DNA from 4 places in the Alteromonas sp. McT4-15 genome. Region 3 is predicted to be linked to each of the others. Evidence: predicted binding sites of a transcription regulator. Region 3 holds the regulator's gene; each other region holds the start of a gene.
What was found. The regulator LexA, encoded in region 3, represses DNA repair genes until DNA is damaged. The targets are predictions, from matches to a motif close to TACTGTATNNNNATACAGTA.
Positions count from the first base shown of each region.

Region 1 (5,942 bases), 310 kb from region 3:
CCGTTTTGTACGCTTGCGTTATTGCCATCAGCACGTGTAATTTTTATCTCAGCAATGTCATTTAACGTTATCGGGCTACCGTCACGCCATTCAAGGATCATCTCACCCATTTGAGTGGGTTGATAACGACCTTCAAAGCGCAGTGTGTAACGTCTGCGACCAACATCGACGAACCCGCCAGAAATATCATTGGCGCGACCAAGTTCATTGGCAACTGCACTTAAGTTAATACCCAGTTGCGCAGCTTTAAATGGGTCAAAGACAATTTGGAATTCTTCAACGCCACCAACGCCACTTTCCATCCTTGCTCGTGCTACGCCAGGAATAGATTCCAGCTGGGGCTTAATTACATCTGTAAAATAAGTAACGTAAGTATTAATTTCATTAGGGTTACCGGGCAAGCGTTGTAAGAAGAAATAGGTAAGCGCGGGGGCATCACCACCGCTGCCTGCAAGCATAATGTTGGGGGAAAGGGCATCCCGTGGAAGAGGTGGAACACGGTTCATGCGACTTATCACTTCAATAAGCGTTTTTTGCATGTCCGTACCTAAACCAAACTCAAGGTTTATCCATGCATTACCCTGGTTAGCCCATGCGCTCATCGACTCAAGCCCAGGTATACCCTGCAAAACCTCTTCTTGAGGCTCAATTATCTCTGATTCTATTTCTTGCGGGGACGCAGCCCGCCACGAAGTTTGAATATTGATATAGGGGCGATCAATATCGGGAAATAACTGAACGGGTAAATTAAATAGACTGTAAAGCCCAAGAAATACCAACAATGTAATGCCGATACCTACCCCAGTTGCGTTTTTTATTGCTGCACGAGTGATGTCCATAACGTGGTACTTATGCTTTTTATAGTTCGATTTACTATAGGTCGCAGAAGTGACAGAAAAAGTTTAAAACTGTGATACGAAGATTATTAGCGATAATTAACATTTCTTTTAAATGTGGTTTAAAAACCGCTATTTATCGCAGATAAGTGGACTTGGATTTTAGGTTATTGGTCGAGATTGTAATTAATTTGTTACATTTCACAGAGTCGACAAATATACGAAACTCTGTGAGTAGTGACAAACAGGCACAAAAAAGCCGCTCAAAAGAGCGGCTTTTTCAAATACGTCAGCGATTACGCTTCAGCAATGATGATCACTTTGATTGAAGTGATAACGTCAGAGTGAAGTTGTAAGTCGATGTCATACTCACCAGTCTCACGAAGAGTACCAGTAGGTAGTTTAACTTCTGCTTTTTGTACTTCAACGCCAGCTGCAGTGATTGCATCAGCGATGTCACGAGTACCAACAGAACCAAACAGTTTACCTTCGTCACCAGCTGGTGCTGCGATTGTAACTTCAGCAAGCTCAGCAACTTTTTCAGCGCGTGCGTTAGCAGCAGCTAGTTGCTCAGCAATTTTCGCTTCAAGTTCAGCACGACGTGCTTCGAACTTTTCAACGTTGTCTTTAGTTGCAGGAACCGCTTTACCCTGTGGGAAAAGGAAGTTACGAGCGTAACCAGACTTTACAGTCACTTGGTCGCCCAGGCCGCCAAGGTTGGCGATTTTATCTAGTAGGATGATATTCATCTTAGCTAACCCTTATTTTCGCCAAATTACTTGTGTGAATCAGTGTACGGAAGCAACGCAAGGAAACGTGCGCGCTTGATCGCAGAAGACAGCTGACGCTGATATTTTGCGCTTGTACCAGTAATACGGCTAGGGACAATTTTACCGCTCTCAGTGATGTAGTTCTTAAGAGTAGCGATATCTTTGTAATCGATTTCAGTCACACCTTCTGCAGTGAAACGGCAGAACTTACGACGTCTGAAAAAACGAGCCATGGGTGATCTCCTTAAGCGTTGTCTTCAGTGGTTTCAGTTTTCTTTTCCGCGCGGTCTTGGCGAGGAGCAGAATCGTCACGACGCTCACGACGAGGCTCTTCTTTCATCATTGGAGAAGGCTCAGTCACAGCAGTCTTAGTGCGCATAACCATGTTACGTAGGATCACGTCGTTGAAACGGAAAGCATTTTCCAATTCATCAACAGCTTCTGCAGACGCTTCAGCATTGATTAGTACGTAGTGGGCTTTGTGCAGCTTTTCAATTGGGTAAGCCAGTTGACGACGGCCCCAATCTTCTAAACGATGAATCTGACCACCGTCTTGCTTTAGGATTGTGGTATAACGCTCGATCATACCAGGTACTTGTTCACTCTGATCAGGGTGAACCATAAATACGATTTCGTAATGACGCATTATAGCTCCTTACGGTTGTAGCCTCGACAGTACAGCCGACTGTATGGAGACAAGGAACGAATTGGGATGGCTGTAAGGGCGCGCATTATACGCAGCGGTTACCAATTGCACAAGCATTAATCACCTTTAAAACGGCTTGTTACCCTTCTCTCACTAATAAAACTCAAACATTTAATAAAAATACTGTTTATTTGTACAGTAAAATGCTGTACAGTTTTTGTGTCTTTAATAAACAGGGGACCTACCATGGCCATTACCACACAGTATGTTGTTACGCACAAAGGGGTAGAAAAATTGGTAACTACCGACAAAAAAGAAGCCGATCAGTACGACAAAATGCTCGACGCTGCAGACAATCTTGCCGACTACATTCATGCGAAGGGCATCAAACTAGACGATAGCGTAGTAGAAGAACTGACAATTATGCTGTCAAAAAACAAAGATAAAATTAGCAAAATCTTTAAAGGTGCTACTGCAGAAAGCGTGTTAGAAGACGAAAGCGCAGAAGTTGTGAAGCTACAGGCTAATGGTTAACGTTTTACATTAGAACACACCATAAATACAAAGCTGCACTAGACAACTTAACTCGTTTCTGCGAGCAAAAACTTATCTGATACTGTAGTCGCTATTGTTATTTGATAACATAACGCGACCTACAGCGCTTAGGCTCAAACCTTTATTATTTGTTACACGGCTTATGGTTTATTCTTGTGATTTGGCCTTGTGGTTTAGCTGTGTGGTTTTGCCATATGGTATTGAGAACACGCTGTAATTTGAGCGAGTTGAAAAACATAGTGTTAAGCTAAAGGCGCTTTAGTTCACTGCTATTAGGTTGTCAGAAATTACAGGTTTAAAAGAGTGTGATAAAAAACGAATTGTCGATAGTCCACAACGCGCCAGCCATCGAAGTAAACCAGATGCGGTTTGCTTACAACAAATCAGTGTCACCACTACTGGCCATAGACAAATGGCAAGTTGCAGAGGGCGAACATATTTTTCTCTCGGGCCCCTCAGGCAGTGGTAAAAGTACATTGCTCAACTTACTAAGCGGCACACTCACACCAACAAGTGGCGAAATATCCTTACTCGGCCGCCCTTTTTCAACGTTATCAAATCGTCAGCGAGATAATTTTAGGGCACAGCACATCGGTGTCGTATTTCAACAGTTCAATTTAATTCCCTATCTAACAGTCGAACAAAATATTCGTGCGGCTGCTTACTTTGCCAAAAACACATTAGGTAGTGACGCCCTCAGCCAGAAAATTCAACGCTTAATCGAAAAGCTCCAATTGCCTGATAATGTGTTAAGCGAACAAGCAGATGCTTTGAGCATTGGACAGCAGCAACGCGTCGCTATTGCACGAGCGCTAGTCAACGCGCCACAAATTTTAATTGTAGATGAACCAACGTCTGCGTTAGATGTAGCCGCGCGAGATAGTTTCATGTCTCTACTTAAAGAAGTTGCAAAAGACAGCACCTTGTTGTTTGTCAGTCACGATCCAGCAATGGCCGCCTATTTCAAAACGCATATAGACATTAAGGAACTGCTTGCCAACGGCACTAAAAGGCAGGGTAATGCGGGTGAAGGAGCGGGCCAATGCTAACTACAATTGCACTAGCGAGTTTAAAACGACGCAAGCACACCGCATTGTTGACCTTGTTAAGCATCACCATTAGCGTTTGTCTTTTGCTCACGGTTGATATTGTGCGTACTCAAGTTAAAACCAGCTTCACACGCACGGTCTCGGGTGTTGACTTAATTGTTGGCGCACCAAGCGGGCAGCTTAATTTGTTACTTTCGTCGGTTTTCAACGTTGGAACACCATCTAAAGGGATCCCATGGAATAGCGTTGCATCCCTTGAATCGAACAAGCAAGTGGCATGGATAATTCCATTGTCATTAGGCGACACCCACAAAGGGTTTCGTGTTATAGGCACAAACAATCAATTTTTTACGCACTTTAAGTATGGTGATAAGCAAGCGCTTGCTTTCGCCCATGGAAGCAACTTCACCCAACCTCTGTCTACCGTGGTAGGTGCCGATATTGCGCAAACGCTCGGCTATAAGGTAGGCGACAAAATCGTAATATCCCATGGCTTGGGTAACGTGTCGTTCAATAATCACGATACCCACCCATTTGTCATAGCTGGGGTCCTTGAAAAGACAGGCACGCCTGTCGATAAGGCCGTTTATGTAACCCTTGAAGGGTTAGAAAAAGCGCACAGCCACCAAGCTGGGGGCAAAAATAGTTCAATGCGTTCTATTAGCAAGCCCAAACTCGATGAGCATGAGCATGAACATGAACATGAACATGAACATGATGAGAACAATGTAACTGAACATAACGCAACTGAGATTCGCTACAACAGTAATGAGTTCGCACCACAGCAAGTGTCTGTTGTTATGTTGGGGCTTAAAAACCGTGTTACCGCGCTTCAACTGCAATACCAATTAAATCAGAATAATGACACACCGTTAATGGCAATTTTACCGGGTATGGCGCTTGCTGAGTTATGGCAAATTATGGGGAATATCGAAGCCTTACTGCTAGGCTTATCATCTATCATTGTGATTAGTGCGTTAGTTGGTTTAGCAACAATGCTATTGGCGAGTATGCGCGAGCGCTATCAAGAAATAGCCGTGCTACGCACTATTGGGGCTGGGCCTTTTACTTTATTACTGCTTATTCAATTAGAAGCGCTATTTATTACGCTTGTCAGCCTGATACTCAGTGTAGTTTTGGTAGCGGGGCTAATCACAGCGATAAAACCATGGCTTAGCAGTGAATATGGTTTGTTCATCACTGGGCAACTTTTTGGTCAAAGCAGTGCAATTATCGGCTCACTTGTGCTTGTTAGTACTTATATCGTTTCATTATTCCCAGCAATTGCCGCTTATAGACGTGGCTTACATGCAGGTCTAAATAGCAAATAGGCGGGTTGCCCCGCCTATTCAAGTTATTCGCCTACGCGCTTGTTGGTACTAAAACGTAAAATGAGCTCATGAACTTGATTAACAGTGTTTTTCAAGTCGTTACTTGCTGCCAGTGACGCTTCAGAAGAACGCTGCGTTTCCGCTGCACCATCAGCAACTTCTACGAGCTGTTGGTTTATATGTTCGGCTACCGTACTTTGCTCTTCAACCGCAGATGACATTTCAACGGTGGCGTCGGCTATCCCTTTAACCGCATTGTTGATTTCAAACAGGGCTCCTCGCGTTTCTTCAACAATATTACTGCCGTGCTCAGCAGACGCTAGTCCTTCTGTGGATACGCGAACGGCGCGGTCTGAGCGCTCGGCAAGCTCGCTGATAATATTGTGAATTTTGTCAGTGGACTCACGGGTTTTTGATGCCAGCGTACGTACTTCATCAGCTACCACAGCGAAGCCTCGACCTTGTTCGCCTGCGCGCGCTGCTTCAATGGCTGCATTTAGTGCAAGTAAGTTTGTCTGCTCAGCAATGGTAGAAATTATATTAGCTGCCTCGCCGATGTCACTCGTGGATTGCGCTAGTTCTGTAACGGTTTCTGAGATCGACTCAACCGCTTTTCTCAATGAGACAATAGCCTGCATAGCCTCTTCGGCTTTTTGATTACCAGTACTGACATTTTCAGCGGCAGAGCGCGCACTTTTTGCGTTACTCTCTACTCGCTCAGCGACTTCTTGTATAGCTTGGCTCATTTGCGTTAC
Region 1 is NZ_JAJALG010000001.1:327,240-333,181, reverse strand. It holds gene LHL20_RS01445 (efflux RND transporter permease subunit) at 1-839, opposite strand, end outside; gene rplI (50S ribosomal protein L9) at 1,133-1,585, opposite strand; gene rpsR (30S ribosomal protein S18) at 1,612-1,839, opposite strand; gene rpsF (30S ribosomal protein S6) at 1,851-2,252, opposite strand; gene LHL20_RS01425 (YebG family protein) at 2,499-2,786, shown strand; gene LHL20_RS01420 (ABC transporter ATP-binding protein) at 3,170-3,856, shown strand; gene LHL20_RS01415 (ABC transporter permease) at 3,850-5,187, shown strand; gene LHL20_RS01410 (methyl-accepting chemotaxis protein) at 5,211-5,942, opposite strand, start outside.
Region 1: LHL20_RS01425 (YebG family protein) is a predicted target of LexA. The motif match lies at 2,434-2,453, and genes of this name have one in related genera.

Region 2 (5,942 bases), on a different contig from region 3:
GCGGCAAATGTCATTGCCGTCATTGCACCACCAATAAGGAGTTTTCTTATCATTGTAGTTTTACCAATTAATTTCGTGATTACTTTGCCTAAGTAGACTGCATGGCATGGTATCGCAGTTCATAGTGGTAATGCTATTTTAAGCGAGCATACATTGCACCTAACTTCACCATGTGTTTCCTACCATTGCTCGTATTTTAGCGTCGTTGTAAAATTATGCGTTATTACGCGCAGCATTTTTAGGATTTAAGAGCAGCACATGTCTAAAGACGATACGCTTTATCGCGTTCAATTTGTGAGTAATGGCGAACGTTACGAATTGTATGTAAAAACCCTTATACAAGGGGCACTGTTTGGTTTTATTGAAATTGGCGATTTTGTTTGGGATACCCATACCAGTGTTGTGGTAGATCCTAGCCACGAGCGCTTGAAATCAGAGTTTGCTGATGTCACCCAAACCTATGTGCCAATGCATAATGTACTTCGCATTGACGCGGTAAAGAAAAAAGGTTCAGCCAAAATTACTAAATTAGAAAATAAATCTGATAAAGTAACCTCATTCCCTAGTCCAATTTATACACCAACGAAAGAGTAACCGCCGGGTCTAGCCGGTAAAGGTTACCGGAGACCCTTATGTATCGCTATGTGTTAGCAGCAATACTGCTAGTAAGCAGTATCAATCTGTCGGCTAAGCCTAACAATGATGAAAGCTTGTACCAGCTATTAGATGAAATATGGCAATACGAGCTTTCTGTTTCTCCCTTACTAGCGTCGCGACAGGGTCATAGCGAACAAGCACACTCGCTGCCAGATATCTCGCCAAGCGCACTAGCTACGCAGCATAAGCAGTGGCAAGCGTTTCAGAAGTCTCTAGCGCAATATGACCAAGATACCATTTCTAAAGACGCCTATATTGCACTTTTAATGCAGCAATATCGCCTTGCCAACTATGTAGATGAGTATACTTACCGTGCATATCTGGTTCCCATCAATTCAGAATATGGTTTTCATGGTGCAATGGCATCGCTGCCTAACCTATCTACGTTTAAGCGAGTAGAAGACTACAATGCGTATATTAGCCGCTTAAACGCCCTTCTCCCCTATTTTGAGCAGCAAATGGCTTATATGAAGCAAGCCTTAAAAGAGGGGTATACCCAACCTAAAGTGGTACTTACTGGGTTTGAGGATTCAATCTCTTCCTATTTAGTAGACAAGGTAGAAGACAGTGGTTTTTACGCGCCTTTCACACGCTTCCCTAAGTACTTTTCAGAAGAAGAGAAAACAAACTTAACTAATCAAGGTCAACGCGCCATTAAAGAACGTGTTTTACCCGCCTACCAAGCCTTTTACGACTTTATGGTTGAGGACTATATTCCTAACGCAAGAGATGACATTGCTGCCAATACTTGGCCTGACGGTGTCGCGTATTACGCTAATAGAGCCAAACATTACACCACGACGGATATGAGCCCGCAGGAAATTCACAATTTAGGTCTTGCTGAGGTGAAACGCATACGCAACGAGATGCAGCAAATAGTGGACGAACTTGCTTTTGAGGGGGACATTAACGACTTTATCGCGTTTTTGCGTGAAGACCCTCAATTTTACGCTACCAGCGCAGAAGAATTATTAAAAGAAGCGTCGTTTATTGCTAAGAAAATGGACGCTAAGCTTCCTTCTCTTTTTGAATACTTACCCAGAACGCCATACGGCGTTGCGCCTGTTCCAGATAGTATTGCACCTAAATACACTACGGGGCGCTATATCCACCCTAGTCGCGATGATCAGCCGGGTTATTATTGGGTAAATACGTACGCGCTTGATAAACGTCCGCTTTATGCTTTACCAGCGCTAACGTTGCACGAAGCCGTGCCGGGCCATCATTTGCAAATCTCACTGGCGGCAGAACTTGAAGATTTACCTATGGTGCGTCGCAATACATATATTTCAGCGTTTGGTGAAGGCTGGGGGCTGTATTCTGAGTTTTTGGGTATTGAAGCCGGCATTTATGAAGACCCTTATGATAACTTTGGCCGCCTAAGTTATGAAATGTGGCGAGCATGCCGTTTGGTTGTCGATACGGGCATGCACACGATGGGCTGGACGCGTCAACAAGCTGTTGATTATATGATGGAAAATACTGCATTATCAGAACACAATGTGAATACGGAAATAGACCGCTATATTTCATGGCCTGCACAAGCGCTGTCATACAAAATTGGTGAAATTAAGATTAAAGCACTTCGCAAGAAAGCGGAAACCGCGCTTGGTGAGAATTTTGACGTGCGTAAGTTTCACCGTGCAGTGCTAGAGAATGGTTCTGTTCCTTTGTTTATTTTAGAACAGCACATCAATACCTTTATAGAAGAACAAAAGGCTAACTAAGCATGATCGTTGCATTTAGTGTTATAGGATTACTCATCCTGCTGTTAATTTACTTTGTGCTTCGCGCGCAGAACCAACAAAAAGAACTCGCGCTATTGCGCCATTCTAACAAGCAGACAAACAACAAAGTTAACTATGCCTATCGAAACCTGGTGCTGGTTAATGATCTGCTGGAAAAGAACTTAGTGCTTCGCATTGAAAGTGCTTTTAAGAGCCGTCTTATTGACCAAAACCAGTACAATGTACTGCACATGCTCATGAGAAACTTCTCTAACATTGTTATGGGTTGCTGTGAAAAAGGGCTGTCGTTTGAAGAGTCCTTAAACAAGGCGTTAAGCTACGAAGAATTAACACTTGAAGATGTGAAAGAAGTGGTTAAGGGCTTGCCAAGCAATGTACGTATGACATGGTCAAAGAATACGTCAGATGGTTTTATCGCTTTTTGTCATGCCGTCACCTCTGCTATCTCTGGCACAACAAAGTCAGAGAAAAGCGACGCACCACAAGCGTAATCGCCCCCCTTTACAGCGTTTTTATAAATGCTGTCTGCAATTTTTGCGGGCAGCATCCATCGATAGCTCAATCTCGATACTGCACTCACAATACTTAACTCTCTTACATTTAATTTTTCTGTTTTCCATACTTTTTAATAACTTAGAAAAGCACTACGACAGGTACTGCGAGTTTTTCTTGAAAAGGGTATTTGCTGCACTATAATACTGTATATAAATACAGTTCATTTTGAGTGCTATGCTGGAATCTTTATCAGAGCTTAACAAGCATCCGCATATATGGCGGGCCCGAGAGCAACATAAAGGCGAAACTAAGTTTTCGCTTGGGTATGCTCGTCTTGATAAAGCCCTCAATGGTGGTGTTGCATCTACAGGTCTTATACGCATTGCCTCATGCACTGGTGTAGGAGAGCTCACATTATTTAAACAGGTTTTATGCCATCAGCGTACGCATAAAATGGTGGTATTTATTAACCCACCGGGTGTATTACAAACACCTTGGTTGGCAGAGTTAGGGCTAGATCTTCAGCAGGTGTTGGTAGTTAACACACAAAACGAACAAGACTCTCTATGGGCAGCAGAGCAATGTTTAAAAAGCACCGCGTGTCACTGTGTTGTACTATGGAGTAATGCTGTTGATGCCAAAGCCGCAAGGCGTTTACAAGTAGCGGCTACGCACAATGACGCCCTATGCTTGCTTTATACTGCATTAAATAAAAATGTCCTCGCTCAGCCACTTCCTATATCACTGGATATTGCATTACACCACCGTGCACAGCAACTGTCTGTGGATGTTCGCAAACAGCGCCATGGTTGGCCAGTTAACAGTATTGCCATTGATCATCGCTGGACACCGGATAATCACGCTATTAAATGGGCCATGGAACATAACAAACTGACAGGCCAAGCACTCCACTCGGTAAGCTAATTATGCTGTGGATGTATATTCATTGCTATCAACTGACGTTAGATGCGTACTTGCAGACTATTGGTCATGGCGACAAGCCACATGCGACGCCTGCAAAAGGCAGACTGCCTAACGAGAACGATAACCCTGTTGCGGTATATTGCAGTAAATCAAACCGTATTACGCAGGTTAATAAGACTGCGCATAATATGGGCATTGAAGTAAACCATGGGCTTGCACAAGCCGCAGCCCTATGCCCCCACATTCATATACTGCCTTTTGATGCTGAAAACGAGCGAGTTATGCTGTCGCAGCTTGCCCACCGGCTTTACCCTTTTGCTTCTGATATTGCGCTTGATGCACACTGTGGTTTGGCTATACGGCTAGATAACCTTACGCATTATTACGGGGGGCATAAGGCACTGTGGTCGACACTTTCTCGGGAATTGTCGTTATCTGGTACCACCTACCACTTTGCCACCGCCTGGACTATAGAAGCAGCCAAAGTACTGGCAAAGCACAAGGTAAACACATATTTAGACGCACACGATGATATCAAAAATGCATTGTCATCGTGCTCACTGCTACTGACTGAGTTAGCCCCTAAGGTGGTCGAGTCATTAACCAGAGTTGGTATTAAACATGTCCATCAGTTGCTGGCCATGCCCGTACACGAACTCGGCAGACGTTTTGATAATCGCACCATCACTTATTTAACCGCACTTCGAGGCGAAACCTTTCCCAAAGTCATACTATTTAGACCACAGGCGTATTTTGATGATGTGGTACTGCTGCCTTTTGATATTGAAAACACGCAGCATCTGGTGCCTTTTATTACACAGCAACTTGAACACTTGTCGCATTATTTGCGCGCGCGTAATTTACACACGGCATCTATTCACGTGCATATCCATTTTCGAGAAGCGCCGATTACCGTTATAGACATTCGCGCCGCCATGCCACAATCATCGGTAAATAGTTGGCTTAGCTTACTCACATTAAAAATAGAAAATATAGTATTGCCAGAGCCCGCAACAGCGCTTTCGCTTAAGTGCGATCAATTTGAAGATATCGACACGGACAACAGCGACTTTTTTAGCAATCGCTTTAACGAAGTTGCGCAAAAGCAATTAATTGGGCGTTTAAACGCCAAGCTTGGAGAAGACAGTACTTTTCAGCCTAAAGCGGCAGATAGTCATCAATTTGAGTATATGACAGTCAATGAGGCCTCTGCCCCACTTAATACCTACAGCAGTGATATTGCACCCACGTTAACCTTTAAAAAGCCCAAGCCCCTTACCCAGCGTACTCACGTGTGTTTTGGCCCTATTAGGCTACACAGTGAATGGTGGCACGACACGCCTCATAAACGTGATTACTTTATTGCTCAAACAACACAAGGCATACGCATGCTCATTTTTAAAGATGAAGCTAGTCAATGGTGGGCACAAGGGCTTTTTTGTTAGTGCTTGTGCGTATTGCAATGAAGTAGAACGATGAAATACAGCGAGCTTTTTTGTCAAAGCCACTACAGCTTTTTATGTGGCGCTTCATCACCGGGTGAACTGGTTACTACAGCCTCATTTTTAGGCTATGACGCTATTGCCATTACTGACGAATGCTCAGTTGCAGGCGTAGTGCGCGCGTACGATGAAATTACACATCAGCGTTTGCCTATCAAGCTTATTGTGGGAAGTTATTTTGTTTTTGATGATTCCTTATCTTTTATATTATTGTGCCCCAATAAAGCCGCCTACAGTGAGCTATGCCGTATTATTACTAACGCAAGGCGCCGTTCAGAAAAAGGGGAATATCAGCTGGCCGAATGGGACCTGCGTACTATCAGGCACTGTAAATTTATATGGCTTCCTCGAGGTAACAACACCCATGACACATACTGGGCAAAATGGTTACAAAAGCATTCCGCGATAGACGCCTATATTGGCGCACAGCGTTTACTTGATGGGCACGATCACCATAGATTTGCGCACTACAACACACTGCAGGCAACTTATCCGTTCCCTGTTATCGCTTGTACCGGTGTACTTATGCATCATGCAGATAGACTGCCACTACAACATGTTTTGCACGCAACGCACGCACACACCAGCGTGCATAAAATTGGTCGCAAGGCGCTGA
Region 2 is NZ_JAJALG010000004.1:5,306-11,247, reverse strand. It holds gene LHL20_RS04555 (M28 family metallopeptidase) at 1-53, opposite strand, end outside; gene LHL20_RS04550 (DUF1820 family protein) at 259-594, shown strand; gene LHL20_RS04545 (DUF885 domain-containing protein) at 633-2,384, shown strand; gene LHL20_RS04540 (hypothetical protein) at 2,387-2,896, shown strand; gene imuA (translesion DNA synthesis-associated protein ImuA) at 3,135-3,824, shown strand; gene LHL20_RS04530 (Y-family DNA polymerase) at 3,827-5,269, shown strand; gene LHL20_RS04525 (error-prone DNA polymerase) at 5,300-5,942, shown strand, end outside.
Region 2: imuA (translesion DNA synthesis-associated protein ImuA) is a predicted target of LexA. The motif match lies at 3,102-3,121, and genes of this name have one in related genera.

Region 3 (5,942 bases):
CATAATGTGAACTGAGAACACAAACAGTGCCGTTGAATCACCGCTATATGTAGTTGAAAGTGGCGCGTAGAACGTCCAGCCGAATGCTGGGCCGCCGCCTTCCATAAACAGTGAGCTCAAAAGAATAAGAAATGCCCCTGGTAAAATCCAAAAGCTCCAGTTGTTCATACGCGGGAGGGCCATATCTGGCGCTCCTATCATCATAGGTACTAACCAGTTGGCAAGCCCAGTAAAGGCTGGCATTACCGCACCAAATACCATAATTAGACCGTGTACAGTGGTCATCTGGTTAAAGAAGTTAGGGTCGACAATTTGCAAACCCGGCTGAAAAAGTTCAGCACGAATGACCATTGCCATGGCCCCACCAACCAAAAACATGATAAAGGCGAACCACAAATACAATGTACCGATATCTTTATGGTTGGTGGTAAACAACCATCGAGTAATACCTTTCGGTATATGATCGTGGTGATCGTGATCGTCGTGATGCACAGTTGAATCTGGCGAAATGACTTCAGTTGCTTTGCTCATAACTCGCTCCTAGTTACCCGTTGCCACGGCGTTAACGTCTTTCGCCTGTACCATGTCACCCGTGTTGTTACCCCACGCGTTACGTTCATAAGTCACCACTGCAGCAATTTCTTTGAGGCTTAACATTTTGCCGAACGCTTGCATGGCGGTACCTGATTTACCATGAAGCACAATATCGATATGTCCTTCCTGATCTTCTAGCGCCATTTTGCTGCCTTTAAGAGCAGGGAATACGCCCGGCAGACCTTCACCATTTGGCATATGGCAAGCTGCACATGTTGCGTTATAGACTCGCTCACCTTCTTTCATCAGTTCGTCCATCGACATATTCATCGACAGAAGGCGTTGCTCTTCTTCTTTCGCTTTACGAATAATGTCTTCCTGCTCACTCATCCAAGCAGCATATTCAGCAGGCTCTTTCGCAATAACCACAACAGGCATATAACCATGATCTTTGCCGCAAAGTTCAGCGCACTGACCGCGATATACCCCGGGTTCGTTAACCTTGGCCCATGCTTCGTTTATAAAGCCGGGATTTGCATCCTTCTTAACTGCGAAATCGGGAACCCACCAAGAATGAATAACGTCGTCAGATGTGATCAGAAAACGAACTTTTTGACCTGTGGGAATGACAAGCGGACGGTCAACTTCAAGAAGATAGTTTTCCGTTTTTTCAAACTTGTTTTCAATTTGCTCGCGCTGCGTAGCCAGCAACGAGTAAAACTCTACGTCACTATCCATGTATTTGTAGTGCCACTTCCATTGAGAACCCGTCACCAATACCGTCATATCCGGTTCAGAGACGTCTTCCATTGCAATTAGCGTGTTGGCAGCGGGAACCGCCATAAAAATGAGGATAAGGAACGGAATTACAGTCCACGCGATTTCTACTTTTACGTTTTCGTGGAAATTCGCGGGCTTAGCGCCTCGTGACTTTCTGTGCAGATACATAGAGGCGAACATTACGCCAAACACGACTACTGCAATACCGACGCAAATGAAAAACATTAACATGTGCAGGTCATACACCTGCCCGCTAATGTCAGTTGCGCCGCGCCTGAGGTTAAGAGAAGAAACTTCTTCTGCAGCCTCCTGCGCAAAAAGGAAATGAGAAAAAAGCAAAAGGGGTATACTAGCAAACCCTTTTGCCATGACGGTCATTAGTTGTTTCACTCAGCACCTCCGTAATGGTAGAACCATTAACGCTAAATGTTAGTGCGCGCTGTCCCTACCAAGTGGTTTGCGAACGATTGACCCACAACTGCAATTTGTAAAACAAATTTAGAGTCATTGTTATTATTTTGTTAATCTCTGTATAAGAATTGCGCAATAATGACGTGCCGTCTAGTCTTTTCTGCTAAAAATTTAACGAGATGGTTAAAATTTAATCATTTCATGCTGGCTAGCTGCACCTTGTTAGTGCAGTGATGCGGTGTGGAGTGTGAGTACGTCGTGAAACTTTTAAACGCTCATTTGGAACAGATGAGGCGATAAGGAAATCAATATAAGTCGTTAAAAATCAATACATAAAAATGCGAATATGGATATTTTCAAACGTAGTCTTGTCAAAAGTAACAGGATTAAAAAGCGCTTGCGGCACGAAAAAATTGACGTTCTGGTGTGATTACAAAAAAATTAAACTTTTTTGACAGACTGTTCAAAAAACAACCTTCATGCATAGAACAGCCAACAAAAGTGAAAGTTAAGGTACAAAAAAAGCGGCTACACGGCCGCTTTTACATTAACCTGCCGAAACCTTACATCCAGTCAGCGTTTCGGATAACACCCACCGCTATACCTTCAATAGCAAAAGGTTGTGAAGCCAAATCAACTTTTATAGGTGCAAATTCATCGTTCTCGGCGTGCAGTAATACTTCTCGCCCGCGCTTTTCTAAACGCTTAACCGTGACGTCTTCATCCACCCGGGCAACAACAACTTGACCATTGTGTACGTCAGTAGTGCGATGCACAGCCAATAAGTCGCCATCAAGAATACCGATATCTTTCATACTCATACCGTTTACACGTAGCAGAAAGTCTGCCTGAGGTTGAAATAGCGCAGGATCGACCTTGTAATGCGACTCAACATGCTCTTGCGCTAGAATAGGTTCGCCCGCTGCTACGCGCCCAATAAGCGGTAGCCCTTCTTCCTCTGGTGTTTCATCTTCCAGTGGAATATTCAATTTAATGCCACGAGAAGTACCAGGCAGAATTTCAATAACACCTTTACGCGCTAAGGCCTTCAAATGTTCTTCTGCCGCATTAGCAGAACGGAAACCAAGCTGTCGTGCTATCTCTGCACGCGTAGGTGGCATTCCCGTTTCTTGCATGGTCGTTTTAATAAGTTCTAAAACTTCGGTTTGTCGAGCTGTGAGTGGGCGCATAAAAGACCTGTCTGTTCATACAGTTCCTGTAAGTATATACACCTAAATTTAAATAACAAGCACTTGCCGCGTCTTTTGCCAAAAGCATTATTCTGCGACAAGTGTATTGCCTTTATTTCACCAGAAGAGCCATGTTTGGGTTACCTATTTGCAGCTCTACTTTGTTGGCATTATTTTTTCGAATACGCAAACCATCTACATTATCAATGCTTATTGAGGGACTACGCCAAATAACGTTCCCTTTGCTATCAAGCTCAGCAACTCGATAATTAATATTGTCATAGTACCCGTATGAAGAATCATATTCGTTAGTCGGATAAATGCCGAGTATCGATTGATTAGATGAAGTCGTAGGGATTACCGCAATATTTTGCGGGTAAAAAGTCAGCGAAATGGTGTCTTTAAGCACCAATGCGTCGTTTGTCACATCGTAGATATTTATCACATTATGAGTTGTGTCTAGACATGCAAACTCAAAGGCATCATCGCTATCAGAATTGATACGAAGCAATTGACTACAAACAGTTTGAAGCTCATTCAAACCAATGAACTCACCCTCTTGCATCTTATATAGCTTCAGTGACTCATAGCCACTCACAGCGAAGAACTGCTCGCCGTTATTCGTTAATTCCGCAACAGCAACAATGGAGAAGTCACTGATGATCGAATCAACGAGTATCTGGTTCTCGATGTCGTAGGCTTTTAGCCGGTCATTTTCAATTACAACAGCATCAATAAAGCCATCTTCATTGACATCAACGGCTTCAATCAGCGAGATTTGACTGTTATGATTTTGGCTTAGTGTCCACTGAGTTGAATTATCTGACAGCTGAACTACGTTGAATGATGAGTTGTAATCTAAAGCCCCGGTTAATAATTCACCCACACCATCATTGTTATAATCAGTCACTACTGGTCGGCTATAATCGTAAGCGTCGTCGCCGAGCTCTTCACTTACTGTGATGTTATCTTCTTTATCTACTGACAGAATTTGGATGGACGTGTCGTAATTATTTGTATTACTTACAAAAACAGCTCTTTCATCGTTATCACCAAACGGTGCCCAACCAGCAGCAAAATAATGGGATGAATGTGCCTCAGTTTTAATATCTGACAACACATAATCGCCACTAGCCTCTTGCTGTGCAACTAAGATTTGATAGTCTCCGACCCAGATAATTTCATCACTGTTATCGTTGCTCAGATCGCCAATTAGAAGTGATATGCCGCTATATGTATTGTGATTAATGCTCCATTTTTCTGATATTTGACTCCCTTCCAGTGTGAGTGCTTTGATCTCTCCCCATTGGCACTCAGAAATAACGACCATTCCCTCATTAGTCGCGTCATCTTTGGTATAAGACATATCGCAGATATCGTTATACGTCGCTGTTGCCAAACTACTTTTCGAAACGGCAGAATAGACCGAGATATTTTCGTAATAGTCGGCACCGATGATTTCATCGATGCCATCATTATTCATGTCACCAACAACTACGTATGCGTCGCTGAATCCACTGCCAAGTAGCCATTGATTAGCGCCGCTTTCAATGTCAAAGACGTATCCGTTGTTAGTCACCATCTCGATAGACGCATCGTCGTCTACATTGCCAAAAGATAGGGTGGATACACCGTCTATATCATACTGCTGTAACTTCTCTCCTGTTGTTACATCATGAATAGAGATAGAGGTCATATCGTATGAGCGATTACCGTGTAGGTATGCGATTTCATCAACACCGTCGCTATCAATATCGAAGAGCCATCCAGAGCCAATGTTACCCTCTATTACAAACACAGCTTCCGCATTATTGTTTCGATCTTTTATAACCGACAGGCCTTGTTCAGTGAGAATATATATTTCGTCATTGCCGTCGCCGTCTACGTCTTGTGTATAAACGCCTTTAATTTCTCCCCTCGTTGGAAGCTTGTAAGGGTATACATAGGTATTTTCTAGCGTATTACCTTTTAATGAGAAAGCTCCCACGTTGCGGTGACTAACCGTTATGAGCTCATTCACACCATCGACTGAGGCAAGTGCGAAACCTTGATTGAAAACCGGCGTTATTGAGGTAGTGCGTGCAAACGCTGGGGCCTTATCTGCATATGAAGTTATCTCTACGGTTTGAAGGCTCTCCACACCGTCTAAACTAGCAAAACTAAAAACATAAGTTTGTTCATTAAACAATTGCTCTTCTGGCACCTGCCAAGTAAGTAAACCTTCGTCACTAAGGGTTACTCCAGTGGGCGCAGAGACAAGCTGACCTGCAGCATCACCACTAATTCGGTCTGGGTCAGTCATACTCACAGTGAACTCAACGTAACCACCTGCCACTACAGAGTCTGGCATATTAGAGACGGTAAGTGTCATTGGAGAATCGCTGATGGTAATGAATACCGGCTGTGATTCGACAATATTACTACCGTCAGACACCACCATGGTTACTTTCAATTCATCGCCGAACACAGCATTGTATGCGGGTAGGGTAGTACCGTTGACGCCATCTACTACATTATTATTGATATACCAGCGATAGGATATCGATAGATCAGAGTCTGGCGTATCGGGATCGTAATAATATCCTTGCTCGACGATTATATCGTCAGAAGTATAAACGGGTTCATAGGCATAATAATAGGGTTCACTTACAACAGGCGGCGCAGAAATAGTTTCGATGTCTGATAGAACAATATTAGCGGTATTGCTGCTTGCGAAGGTTTCGATATTGCTGAAGAACACGCCAACATCATATGTGTCATCTCCATCAGTATCTTCACCGTAGCGAACCGCGCCTTGCATAATATCAATGCCAGCCGTTTTATCGCCTTTAACAACAAGGGAACCTTGATATGCATAAGGCAGCCCGCCTTCCTCTGAGAAATAAGAAAAATCAAGCTTACCTTTTGAGCCGATATGCATTGTACCGTCATATTCAGTGGTATAACGGCCATCCTTTACGCCGTCGTATGCTGTTCCAATTATTTTATAAGTTTCGCCGCTAAATGTAGCGGTCAAATACTGCGTGT
Region 3 is NZ_JAJALG010000001.1:18,248-24,189, reverse strand. It holds gene ctaD (cytochrome c oxidase subunit I) at 1-531, opposite strand, end outside; gene coxB (cytochrome c oxidase subunit II) at 541-1,704, opposite strand; gene lexA (transcriptional repressor LexA) at 2,289-2,915, opposite strand; gene LHL20_RS00060 (hypothetical protein) at 3,028-5,942, opposite strand, start outside.

Region 4 (5,942 bases), on a different contig from region 3:
TATCTATTTAAAAGCGCTGTTTGAGTAAATCGACGGCGCTTTTTTGTTTCCGAAAGGCAAACACATTCCATGGAATCGGGACAGGTAATTCGAGTCAACTTTAGGTTTGCTTTATGGATCGCGAATTAAAGGATAGTTATCATTTACAAATGAGCCGACGAGAAGCTTTTTTAATGCGGGCTCTTCACTTTACTTAGCCCATATTTCGTTGCTCCACATTTGTATTTGGGTTAAATTTAGGCCACATAAAAATCCAATACCATTTATAAAACATCAAGGAAGAGCTATGACACCCAGTGTACGTATCGGGATCTTCAGTATAATCGCATTATCCTTAGCTGCATGTGGCGGCGGAGGGTCGGATTCTGGGGGGCCGGTAAACGGAGGCTCTTCTTCGGTTTCGTCATCTACAATCATCAAAAACGCGAAAGACTACGACGCGTCTCAACTCAATACTGCTGCAAGGGCAATTGCAAACGCCCAGTACACAGGCAAAACAGCCAATGCGGAAGTAGAACTAGAATTGGTTCAACAAGTCTTTAATTTATTATTTAATGATTCTGTCACGACAGTGCCAGAACTGGCAGAACAGGATTTTTCTAATGACGTGAACGGCGGCACAATTAAAAAAACCTATTCCTGTGATCAAGGCGGTAGTGTTACTTATGACGGTAAGTTGTCCAGTACCCTCACAGGGACCATCGCTATGGATTACCAAAACTGCTGGTTATCCAGCAATGGCGTTGCTATTACCGGTTCAACGGCTATTGTCATTGAAAGCGTGTCAGAGAGCGCTGTGAAATACAGTATGTATTTCGACAGTCTTACCTGGACTAACGAAGATATACCTCATACGTTGTCAGGCGTCGTCTCAATCGATGAAGGCTTCAACGAAACTAACAGTAGCTATCACTCAGACACCAGCCAATATATCGCGTTTACTATTGGCTCAGAGCAATATAAATTAATGGGGAATTACAACATATCTGATTCGCCCAATGAAAGCGTTAACCATGCTGAATTTGACTTTTATGTTGGCTCTAAAGGTAAACTAGCCGTCGAAGCAGAGTCCCCTGAGTATTTATGGCCTTACATGTCTGTGGGGGAGGTAGTTGTAGCGGGTGATAAAACTGCAACCTTACTTTTCGAACAAGGCATTATTCGTTATTTAGAAGATACAGATAACGACGGTACCTACGACGTAGGTACATTTATAGTTGAAGCCTATGAATTAATTCGTGGTAACCTTGCAGATAGATTACTTGTCGCTATTGCTGACATGTCCATCCCACCAACTGTCTATGCACCTGATTTTTACGCCTGGGACACAGTGGACACGACGACACCTATTACTGTCAGTCCCGGCTATTATTATGATAGCGATACAGAAGACGAAGATTTATCGGTCAGTTTCCGCTGGTATCTAAATGGTAGCTTAGTAGAAGACGTTACAGGGGATACCTTTCCAGCCTACCGCGCTGTATTTAACGATGTAGTAGAAGTGTCTATGGTCGTCTCAGATAGCGCGAATATTGTAGAGTCAGGACGCATTTCAATTACTCTGTCGGATGCCCCAGCACAGGTCGCGTTTGAAAACTTACCTGATTCAGTGTCTCCTGGAGAATATATCGAATTCAGAGCAATTGTGTCTGACCCTGACCTTGGCGACAATCAAGGTGTTCCCACTTTAGTGTCAGCGCCTTCAGGAGCAACTATTAATGAAGACGGATTAATTTCTTGGCAGGCGCCGAGCAATCAGTTGTTTAAAACCCAGCATTACGCATTTGCTTTTTCGACAGGTGAAGACGGTGCTGAAGTTGTCAAAACCCATGTTTCAGTGACTAACTATGAAGTACAAGAGTTAGCACGTTCGGGTGTTGAAGTGCCTAAAATAAACAATTCAATGGTAATTGGTGATTTCGACCACGACGGTGAAAATGAAGTTCTCTCTACCGATTCTCAAAACCGTGTGTTCTTGCTGTCTTATCAAAACGGCAGCTATAACCAAACCTGGATGTATCCCTATATAATCGAGCAAGGTGGAACAGTTAAGCAAGTTCTCAGTACCGATTTTGATAACGACGATTATCCCGATATTATTGTGATATCTCAACACAGCGTATCTGTGATTACCGACGTTGACGAAACGGCAACCACGCTTCTTACTACCGACAATTACATACATAGTGCTGTTCTCGGCGATATTGATAACGATGGTGACGACGAATTGGCCTATTTGTACTCGTCAAGTGACTATGGTGAAGCCAGTGATATTGTTGTCGTTGATCTCGGTTCGCCCGAATCGCCGTTGTTCACTTTCACCGCAGAAGACAGCTACGAAATTGCACTGGGTAACGTAGACTCCGACGCTCAGTTAGAATTAGTTACAAATTCTGGTTTGGTCTATGACCTTGAATCTGGAGAAAACCAGTGGTTTTTGAATTCAGGATTTAGTACTAGCCACATTGCTGTTGCCGACATAAATGGCGACGGTATTGAAGAAATTGTAGGGGCAGACAGTTGGTCTTACATTTATGTGTACTCAGCACAGAACAAATCTCAGATTACGAGTATTGAGAATTTTAACACTTGTGACATTAGTTCAGGGAAACTGACCGAGGATAGTACTCCCGTGTTGCTTGTAGGTGACTGCCAGTGGGGCAATATTCACGCCATGAAGCTGTCTAATAACACGCTCACTTCTGTATTTAGCGTTGATATGGTTGATCACGGTTCGTCTTCGCTAACCCTTGGCGATGCCGACAATGATGGCCTTAATGAACTATTGTGGGGCACTGGCACTACACATTCTGGCGAGGATTTACTCGTAACGGCAGATGTCACGGCAACTTCTGCAACAATAAAAACAACAGCAACCACGCATCAATTAGATAGCTTTAATGCGGCTGGGTGGGCTGATTTGTATCCTGGTGATGAACGCGCAGTTTTCTTCGTGCCAAGTACCGGTAACGGTTATGATGGCTCCAAGGTCTTACTAATGGAGAACACGGGGAATTACATCACTAGTGAAGAGATTTCTTCTAACTGGGATGGTTCTCGTATTGCTGTCACTACCGACTACAACAATGACGGTGCCGGCGATTTATTCCTACCTACTGCACAAACCTATGATGGCGCATTTGCTGCAATGCAGTTAAATGACTTCTCTATTCAATATGAGATTACCGGTAGCTATTCAAATGATGTTTCAGTTATCAAGGCGTTCGACTTCAATAACGATGGTTTTGAAGATGCTGTCTATGTTGATGGTCGCACGTTAAAAGCTATCGACGTAAACAATCAAGTTATCTTGGCGACTTACACAATGACTCAATATTTCCGTGATTTTGATATTGTGGCAATGAATGGCAATGTGTATGTGGCACTGTCTCAAGGCAACGACATAACACAAATACTTAAGCCAACAGCGTCAGGCTTTTCTATTCAGGCAAGTGCGGATATTTCTTGCGCGCGTCTTACCTTTGTTAATGCAGATAGTGACGCTGCCTCGGAGCTAGCTTGTTATAACGATCAAAACCAATCCTTGGTTATGTATGAAGTAACTGACACCAGTTTGACTAAAACATCAGACGTTTCGGTAAGTATGGATATCGTCGACATGGCAGCAAATCCAGTAACCGCCACAGAACAGACACTTCTTGTGACGTCTGCGAATGACGATGATTGGGAGTATTACGGTACTTCTGAACTCAGCGAAATGACGGTTGAAGGCATTAGTATTTGGAAAAGCCCTGCGTTAATTGGTTCGGCTCGCAGTCACTCTCTACATGCGAGAAAATCTGCTGAGGGAAGCCTAGAAGTGATGATGGCAACATCTCGGGCGATGTACTGGTTAGGCCGAGTTGATTAAGTCGCTCTGCTTACGTTAATTTTTATACTTTTATAGGCGATTTTATAATTGAACGGCGACACATCAACCTTGGTGTGTCGCCGTTTTTTATTGAAGACTCTCGTTTTGTCGACCTGCCAAATAAAATGCATTCGTTTACTTTCCTGCCTTTTATATGGGGCGAGGGACCCGTTAACCACACCAATATTTCATAACGAGATAGTGTAATTAAACGCTATTGATAATATACTGTCTATTTGTACAGTTTTACGCAATATGGCGTTAATAGCAAAGGCAGGTTATGCGAAAAATTATCCACGTCGACATGGATTGTTTTTATGCCGCAGTTGAAATGCGCGATAACCCAGCGCTGCGTGATATTCCCATCGCCATTGGGGGGAGCTCCGACAGGCGCGGTGTTATCTCTACCTGCAACTACCCCGCACGTAAATTTGGTGTGCGCTCTGCTATGGCCACGGCTTATGCCATGAAATTGTGCCCAAACCTTACTTTGGTAAAGGGACGAATGGAGGTCTACGCCAATGAGTCACAGAAAATACGTAAGATTTTTTCCGACTACACAGACCTAATAGAGCCATTATCTCTAGATGAAGCCTATCTTGATGTTACTAACAGTCAGTTTTGTGGTGGTAGTGCCACGTTGATGGCAGAGGAGATAAGAGCACGTATTAAGAGTGAGTTGGGACTTACCGCCTCTGCGGGGGTAGCGCCTTGCAAATTCGTTGCAAAGGTTGCCAGTGATGAAAACAAGCCTGATGGAATTTGTGTGATAACTCCTGAAAAGCTTGATGCGTTCGTTCGTGAAATGCCGCTTAAAAAGATCCCCGGTGTGGGCAAAGTCACTATGCAAAAACTTCAAAGGCTCGGTCTGACTACCTGCAACGATGTCAGGCAGTATCCTTTTGAGCGCATTCAGAAAGAGCTGGGTAAGTTTGGTAGTGTGTTGTGGGAACGTGCACATGGCATTGATGATCGCGAGTTGTCGGTGTCAAGAGAGCGAAAATCGATAGGCGTAGAACGTACCTTGAGCGAGGATATCCACACTCTAGAGCAGTGTAAGGCCTATTTGCCTCATTTACTTGAAAAGCTTGAGCAGCGTATGGAAAATCACAGCAAACGCACGGGCAAACCCGTACGTTTGCGAACTCAGGGCGTAAAGCTAAAATTTAACGACTTTCAATTGACGACAGTAGAACATCGTCAAGCATCGCTTAATGAGCGTTACTTTCATGAGTTGATGGAAGAAGCGTTTGAACGGGCTAATGGACGCGGGATCCGCTTAGTGGGTCTTCATATTGGACTTGCCGCACAGCACGCAACACAGCAACTTACATTGCCTTTTGATTTCTAAGCATACCAACAACTATTTATTGGACTTTAAAATGAATCACACACAGTTAATTACGCCAGGCCGCTACAAACACTATAAAGGTAATTTGTACGATGTATACGAGGTTGCCACGCATTCTGAGGATGAAACTAAACTTGTTGTTTATAGACCCTGCTATGGTGAACGAGCATTGTGGGTAAGGCCACTGGACATGTTTATTGAAACGGTTGACCGAGATGGTGAAACATTACCGCGGTTTGCCTACGTGGGAGATATACCTAATGACGAAAAAATGATCTAATTTTGAAATTAGGTCATAGTGTAGAAGGTCTTATTTAAGAATAATAATACGCCCATAACACAAGGAATAACTCATGCACTCTGCAATTCGTTCACGTTCACTCATATTGGCGGCATTGGTGGCCATATCTCCTTTGAATCAAGCTTTCGCGCAAGATAGGTTCGCTGATGTTGAAGTAAAAGCCACTGAAGTAAGAGGGGCTGTGCATATGCTTACTGGTATGGGGGGAAATATTGGTGTTTCTGCTGGTGAAGATGGCGTACTTATTATTGATGATCAATTCGCGCCTTTGGCTGAAAAAATTGCATCTGCACTAGGTGAACTGGGCAGCGACAAGCCTAAATATGTCATCAATACACACTACCATGGTGATCACACGGGCTCTAATGCGTTTTTCCATAGTCACAAGGGGGCAACCATTTTTGCGCACGAGAATGTTC
Region 4 is NZ_JAJALG010000024.1:3,723-9,664, reverse strand. It holds gene LHL20_RS15025 (FG-GAP repeat domain-containing protein) at 287-3,871, shown strand; gene dinB (DNA polymerase IV) at 4,152-5,222, shown strand; gene LHL20_RS15015 (DUF1653 domain-containing protein) at 5,254-5,502, shown strand; gene LHL20_RS15010 (MBL fold metallo-hydrolase) at 5,576-5,942, shown strand, end outside.
Region 4: dinB (DNA polymerase IV) is a predicted target of LexA. The motif match lies at 4,098-4,117, and genes of this name have one in related genera.